2 regions of the Roseateles sp. UC29_93 genome follow, and region 2 is predicted to be linked to the other one. Evidence: predicted binding sites of a transcription regulator. Region 2 holds the regulator's gene; the other holds the start of a gene.
What was found. The regulator NrdR, encoded in region 2, represses ribonucleotide reductase genes. The targets are predictions, from matches to a motif close to CACNANATNTNGTG.

Region 1: ACFJIX_RS11825 (ribonucleoside-diphosphate reductase subunit alpha) is a predicted target of NrdR. The motif match lies at 2,024-2,037, and genes of this name have one in related genera.

Annotation. Positions count from the first base shown of each region.
Region 1 is NZ_CP170545.1:2,561,942-2,565,345, forward strand. It holds gene ACFJIX_RS11815 (sensor histidine kinase) at 1-67, shown strand, start outside; gene ACFJIX_RS11820 (sigma-54-dependent transcriptional regulator) at 57-1,709, shown strand; gene ACFJIX_RS11825 (ribonucleoside-diphosphate reductase subunit alpha) at 2,256-3,404, shown strand, end outside.
Region 2 is NZ_CP170545.1:5,364,482-5,367,885, forward strand. It holds gene glyA (serine hydroxymethyltransferase) at 59-1,309, shown strand; gene nrdR (transcriptional regulator NrdR) at 1,326-1,769, shown strand; gene ACFJIX_RS24915 (Tfp pilus assembly protein FimT/FimU) at 1,964-2,545, shown strand; gene ACFJIX_RS24920 (type IV pilin protein) at 2,542-3,120, shown strand; gene ACFJIX_RS24925 (type II secretion system protein J) at 3,117-3,404, shown strand, end outside.

The DNA.
Region 1 (3,404 bases), 2.8 Mb from region 2:
GCTGGCCTCGATCCCGTCCGCGGGGCCGGACTCCTACTTCCCTGACACCGAACTCCATGAGCGCTGATCCCCGCCTGCTGGTCGTCGACGACGAGCCCGACCTGCGCACCCTCTACGAGATGACGCTGCTGCGCGAGGGCTTCACGCTGGACAGCGCCGGCACCGTCGAGGATGCGCTGGAGCTGCTCGGTTCACGCCGCTACGACGCCGTCATCACCGACATGCGGCTGCCCGACGGCAGCGGGCTGGACATCCTGCGCTGGCTCGAGCAGCAGGGCCGCAGCGAACGCGCGCTGGTGATCACCGCCTACGGCTCGGCCGAGAACGCGGTCGAGGCGCTCAAGGCCGGCGCGTACGACTACCTGACCAAACCGGTCGACCTGCGCCAGTTCCGCATGGTGGTCGCGTCGGCGCTGGGGCGCGCGTCCAAGACCGAAGGCACGGTGCCGAGGCCCTTCTCGTCGGCCCCGCCCGCCGTGGCTGGTGGCCTGTCCGGTGGCGCCTCGCGCGGAGCCGCTGCTGCTGCTGCCGCCGACACCGATGCGGACACCGACGCGTTCGCTCCGACCGCGCCGGCCACCTTCGACGTGCTGCCCCCGGTGGATGCACCCAGGCCCGGGACGCCGGAACGGCGCAAGGCCCCGCGCCCCGCGCCGCCGCTGACCGGGTCGACCTCGGCGCTGGAGCGGCTGGTCGGCGATTCGGCACCGATGCGGCAGGTGCGAGAACTGATCGAGAAGGTGGCCCGCAGCATGGCGCCGGTGCTGATCAACGGCGAGTCCGGCACCGGCAAGGAACTGGTCGCGCGCGCGATCCACGACGTCAGCGCGCGCCGTCCGCAACCGTTCATCGCGGTGAACTGCGGCGCGATTCCGGAGCAGTTGCTGGAGGCCGAGTTCTTCGGCTATCGCAAGGGCGCGTTCACCGGCGCGAGCGAGGACCGCGAGGGCTTCTTCCAGGCCGCGCAGAACGGCACGCTGTTCCTCGACGAGATCGGCGACCTGCCGATTGCGATGCAATCCAAGCTGCTGCGCGCGCTGCAGGAGCGTTCCGTGCGTCCGGTCGGCGCGGTGGCCGAGATCCCCGTCAACGTGCGTCTGCTCAGCGCCACGCACAAGGACCTGGCGGCCGAGGTGGCGGGCGGTCGCTTCCGGCAGGACTTGTATTACCGGCTCAACGTCATCCAGATCCGCGTCCCGCCGCTGCGCGAGCGCATGGAGGATCTGGCGCCCATCAGTGCGCGGATCCTGCTGCGCATCGCCGCCGACGCGGGCGTCGCGCCGGTCCCGGTGTTGACGACGGCCGCGCTGGCGACCCTGTCGCGCTACAGCTTCCCCGGCAACGTGCGTGAGCTGGAGAACCTGTTGCATCGCGCGCTGGCGCTGTCCAGCGGCGATGGCATCGATCTCGCGGCTCTCGGTCTGCCCGACAGCGTGCTGGGCCCGGACGACGCGCCGGTCGATCCTGCCTTCGGCAGCATGGATCCGTCGCTGGCGGCTGTGCTGCCGGCCGAGGCCGGCGGCGGCGCACCGCTCCCGTCCGATCTCGCGGCCTACCTGGACGAAGTCGAGAAGCAGATCCTGCTGCGGGCGCTCGAGCGCCATCGCAACAACCGCACGGCCGCCGGCGCAAGCCTGGGTCTGTCGCTGCGCCAGATGCGTTACCGCATGGCGCGCCTGGCGATCTCGATCGGCGGCGACGAGTCCTGACCCCCGACTGTCTTCTGCGCGCATTGCGACCATGACCCCACCGCAGGTGGCGACTCAGGGAAGGTCCTCATCGGACTTGTCCTAGCCCCCAGGGACACCCTGCGAAGTCGTCATCGAATTGCCATCGTCGCAAGCGCAGCAACCATGGGCGTTCGCAGCGCATTCGGTCCGCCAGCCCGCGTGGATCCTGGCGGTCCGGACGCGATGTGCGAATCCATCGGGCATGTGCGGGGTCAGGTCTTCCGGCTAGCCCAGCGGGTGGCGGACGTCAAGCGGGGAGGACGCTACCGCTAGTTCCTTGAAGGTCCGGAGACCACTAGATATAGTGTTTTGCATGCTATCCTGCTGACTTCGCAAACACGGCGATGAATGCTCCATCAGAAGTCTTGTCCGCAGTGCCGGCCCCCCAGCCGGAGGAGCGGAATCACCAAGCCAAGGCGCATCTTCAGCATCGCGAGCACCACCTGACCCCCTGATCGTTTGGCCCTTCGGAAAAGCCGGGCCGGGCGCAGCATTTTTTGTTTTCCAGACCAGAACGAGGATCCCATGCAGACAGTCGCCGCCACACCGACCGCTGAAACGGGCCTGGCGCAGGCTCCCCGCGAGTCCGCCGCCGCTTCGGCCAGCTTCCCGCAGCACCAGATCATCCGCCGCAACGGCGCGGTGGTGCACTTCGAGCCGAGCAAGGTGGCGGTGGCGATGATGAAGGCGTTCCTCGCGGTGCACGGCACCAGCGGCGCCGCCTCCGCGAGCGTGCGCGAGACCGTCGACGCGCTGACCGACTCCGTGACCCGCGGCCTGCTGCGCTCGCGTCCGGCCGGCGGCACCTTCCACATCGAGGACGTGCAGGACCACGTCGAGCTGGCGCTGATGCGCGGCGGTCACCATGAAGTGGCGCGCGCCTACGTGCTGTACCGCGAGCGCCGCACGCAGGAGCGTGCCCGCCAGGGTGAACAGCAGCAGGCCGCCGTGCTGGAGTCCGGCATCTCGGTGACCGAGAACGGCGTGCGCGTCCCGCTCGACCTGAACAAGCTGGCCGCGCTGATCGCGTCGAGCTGCGAGAACCTGGGCGCCGACGTCAAGCCGGACCCGATCCTGGCCGAAACGAAGCGCAACCTGTACGACGGCGTGCCGATCGACGAGGTCTACAAGGCCGCCATCCTGGCCGCCCGCACGCTGATCGAGAAGGACCCCGGCTACACGCGCGCCACCGCGCGTCTGCTGATGCACACGATCCGCCGCGAGATCCTGGGCGAGGACGCGACGCAGGCCGAGATGGCCACCAAGTACGCCGACTACTTCCCCGGCTTCATCAAGAAGGGCGTGCAGGCCGAGCTGCTCGACGAGAAGCTGCAGCAGTACGACCTGGCCAGGCTGGGCGCCGCGCTGAAGGCCGAACGCGATCTGCAGTTCGACTACCTGGGCCTGCAGACGCTGTTCGACCGCTACTTCCTGCACGTCGACGGCACCCGCATCGAACTGCCGCAGGCGTTCTTCATGCGCGTCGCGATGGGCCTGGCCCTGGGCGAGATCGACCGCGAAGCCCGCGCCATCGAGTTCTACGAAGTCCTGTCGACCTTCGACTTCATGAGCTCCACGCCGACGCTGTTCAACGCCGGCACGCGCCGCTCGCAGCTGTCGAGCTGCTACCTGACGACGGTGGCCGACGACCTGGACGGCATCTATGAAGCGCTG
Region 2 (3,404 bases):
GGCGACCGCGCCGATGCGTTGCCGGCCGGGCGGCGCCAACCCTTGAGCCGACATCATCATGTTTGACCGCACCCAACAGACCCTCGCCAACGTCGACGCCGAAGTCTTCGCCGCCATCCAGCAGGAGACCCGGCGCCAGGAAGACCACATCGAGCTGATCGCCTCGGAGAACTACACCTCTCCGGCGGTGATGGAAGCCCAGGGCAGCCAGCTGACCAACAAGTACGCCGAGGGCTACCCCGGCAAGCGCTACTACGGCGGCTGCGAGTACGTGGACATCGTCGAGCAGCTGGCGATCGACCGCCTGAAGCAGCTCTACGGCGCCGAGTTCGCCAACGTGCAGCCCAACAGCGGCTCGCAGGCCAACCAGGGCGTGTTCTTCGCGCTGCTGCAGCCCGGCGACACCATCATGGGCATGAGCCTGGCCGAAGGCGGCCACCTGACCCACGGCATGGCGCTGAACATGAGCGGCAAGTGGTTCAACGTCATCTCCTACGGCCTGGACGCCAAGGAGGCGATCGACTACGACGCGATGGAAGCGCTGGCGCGCGAGAAGAAGCCCAAGCTGATCATCGCGGGCGCGTCGGCGTACTCGCTGCACATCGACTTCGAGCGCTTCGGCAAGATCGCCAAGGAGATCGGCGCCTACTTCATGGTCGACATGGCGCACTACGCCGGCCTGATCGCCGCGGGCGTCTACCCGAACCCGCTGCCGCATGCCGACGTCGTGACCTCGACGACGCACAAGAGCCTGCGCGGCCCGCGCGGCGGCATCATCCTGACCAACGACGAAGCGATCGCCAAGAAGATCAACTCGGCGATCTTCCCCGGCATCCAGGGCGGCCCGCTGATGCACGTGATCGCCGGCAAGGCGGTGGCCTTCAAGGAAGCGCTGACGCCCGAGTTCAAGGCCTACCAGCAGCAGGTCGTCGCCAACGCCAAGGTGCTGGCCGACACGCTGATCGAGCGCGGCCTGCGCATCGTCTCCGGCGGCACGCAGAGCCACGTGATGCTGGTGGACCTGCGCCCCAAGAACCTGACCGGCAAGGAAGCCGAGGCCATCCTGGGCGCGGCGCACATGACCTGCAACAAGAACGGCATCCCGAACGACCCGCAGAAGCCGATGGTGACCAGCGGCGTCCGCCTGGGCACGCCGGCGATGACCACGCGCGGCTTCAAGGAGGAGCAGGTCCGCAAGACCGCCCACCTGATCGCCGACGTGCTGGACAACCCGCATGACGAGGCCAATCTGGCCCGCGTGCGCGAGCAGGTGGCCGAGCTGACGCGTCAGTTCCCGGTCTACCGCTGAGCGGAGTCCGCGGCGCATGCGATGCCCGTTCTGCGGTCACGGCGACACGCAGGTGTCGGAGACCCGGGAGTCCGACGAAGGCGACGTGGTGCGTCGCCGCCGTCGCTGCCAGTCCTGTGACAAGCGCTTCACGACCTACGAGCGCGCGGACATCGCGCTGCCGATGGTCGTGAAGAAGGACGGCACGCGCGCCGAGTTCGACATGGGCAAGCTGCGCGCGTCGATGACGCTGGCGCTGCGCAAGCGGCCGGTGAGCATCGAGCAGATCGACGCGGCGCTGGAGCGCATCCAGGAGAAGCTGCTCAGCACCGGCGTGCGCGAGATCCCGTCGACCAAGCTGGGCGAGCACGTGATGCGCGAGCTCAAGCGCATCGACAAGGTCGCCTACGTGCGCTTCGCCTCGGTGTACCGCTCGTTCGAGGACGTCGACGAGTTCCGGCAGCTGATCCGAGACATCTGAGGTCGCGGGACGCCGCGCGTGTGCGGCACTGAAGTCGTGCGTCATTGACGCGGCCTTCACGGACTTTTCAGGCGCATCCCCCGCGCATCCCCAAAAGCCGGCCCCCTTCAGCGGGCCGGCTTTCCCCTCCTGAAGGCGAAGCGCAACGGCCGCCGTCTCCCTAGAGTTCCTGGCAACTCTTCGGGAGATCTTCCTTGCAGCCCTCCGCTTCCCCGTTCCCCTGCCATCGCCCCACCGCCCCGCGCGGCATCAGCCTCATCGAGGTGCTGGTCAGCGTCGCGCTGGTCGTGCTCGTGGCCCTGCTCGCCGGGCCCGACCTGCGCGACTGGCTCTGGCGCCAGCGACTCGCGAATGCCGCGCAGACCGTTCTCGGCGATCTTCAACTGGCTCGCAGCGAGGCGATCCAGGGCTCGCGCAACGTGAGCCTGCGCTTCGGCGGCGATGAATCCGCCGTCAGCGGCAGCGGCCGCTGCTACGTGCTGCACACCGGCGCCGCCGGTGGCTGCGACTGCCACCTGGATGCACCACCCACCTGCCGCGCCGACGCGCAGGCGATCAAGCAGGCGCGCTGGGTGCAAGACCGGGGACGGCCGGAGGTCACGGCCAACGTGCCCTCGATGCTGTTCAGCGGACGCCAGGGGACCGTATCGGTCAGCGGCACGGTCGAGGTCCGCATCGCCAGCATCGGCACGGTCCGTCACATCGTGAGCATCACGGGCCGCGTGCGCAGTTGCACGCCCGATGGCGCGCTGAACCGCCTGCCGAGGTGCGCATGACGCCGCTGATGACGCCACTGACGCCGTCGTCGGTGAAGCCACCGGTCAAGCCGCCGATGAAGCCCCGCATGACAGCGCGAACCAACGTGCGAATGAACATGCGACAGGGCATGCGACAGGGCATGCGAAAAGGCAAGCCAATGGGCCGCCGCGGTTTCTCGTTGATCGAGATCCTGACCGTGCTGGCGATCGTTGCCGTGCTGGCGGCGCTGACGCTCCCCGGTTTCCGCGATCGGGTCATCAAGGGCCGGCGCGCCGAGGCGCGCGAGGCATTGCAGGAGATCCAGCTCGCGCAGGAGCGTTTCCGCTCGCGCAGCCCGCGGTACGCCGACCGCCTCGAAGACATCGAGCAGCCCGCGACGACGAAGGGCGGGCTTTATCGGCTGCGCCTCGTCCAGGCCGACGCCACGCGCTACCGGGCCGAGGCCGTCGCGCAAGGCAGCCAGTCCGCCGACCGTCGATGCCGCGTGCTGACGCTGCGGCTGGAACTCGGCGCGGTCTACACCACCGGATTCGACGAGCAAGGGGGTCGAGCAGGCAGACGCCTGCTGGCCACAGTGATGGAGCAAGCATGACGAACCACCTCTGCCAAGGCTTGATTCGCAGTTCGACACGAGGATCCGCGCGAGGATTCACGCTCGTCGAATTCATGATCGGACTGACGATCGGCCTCCTGCTCCTGGCCGGTGCGTTCTCGATGGCGGGCGTCCAGCTCGGCGAGCACCACCGGCTGATGCTGGAACTGCAGGTCCAGCAGGAACTGCGCGCCACCGCCGAACTCCTGCTGCGCGACCTGCGTCGCGCAGCGTTCTGGGACCGTGCGCAGGACGGGGTCTGGCAGGACGATACCGACGCGCCG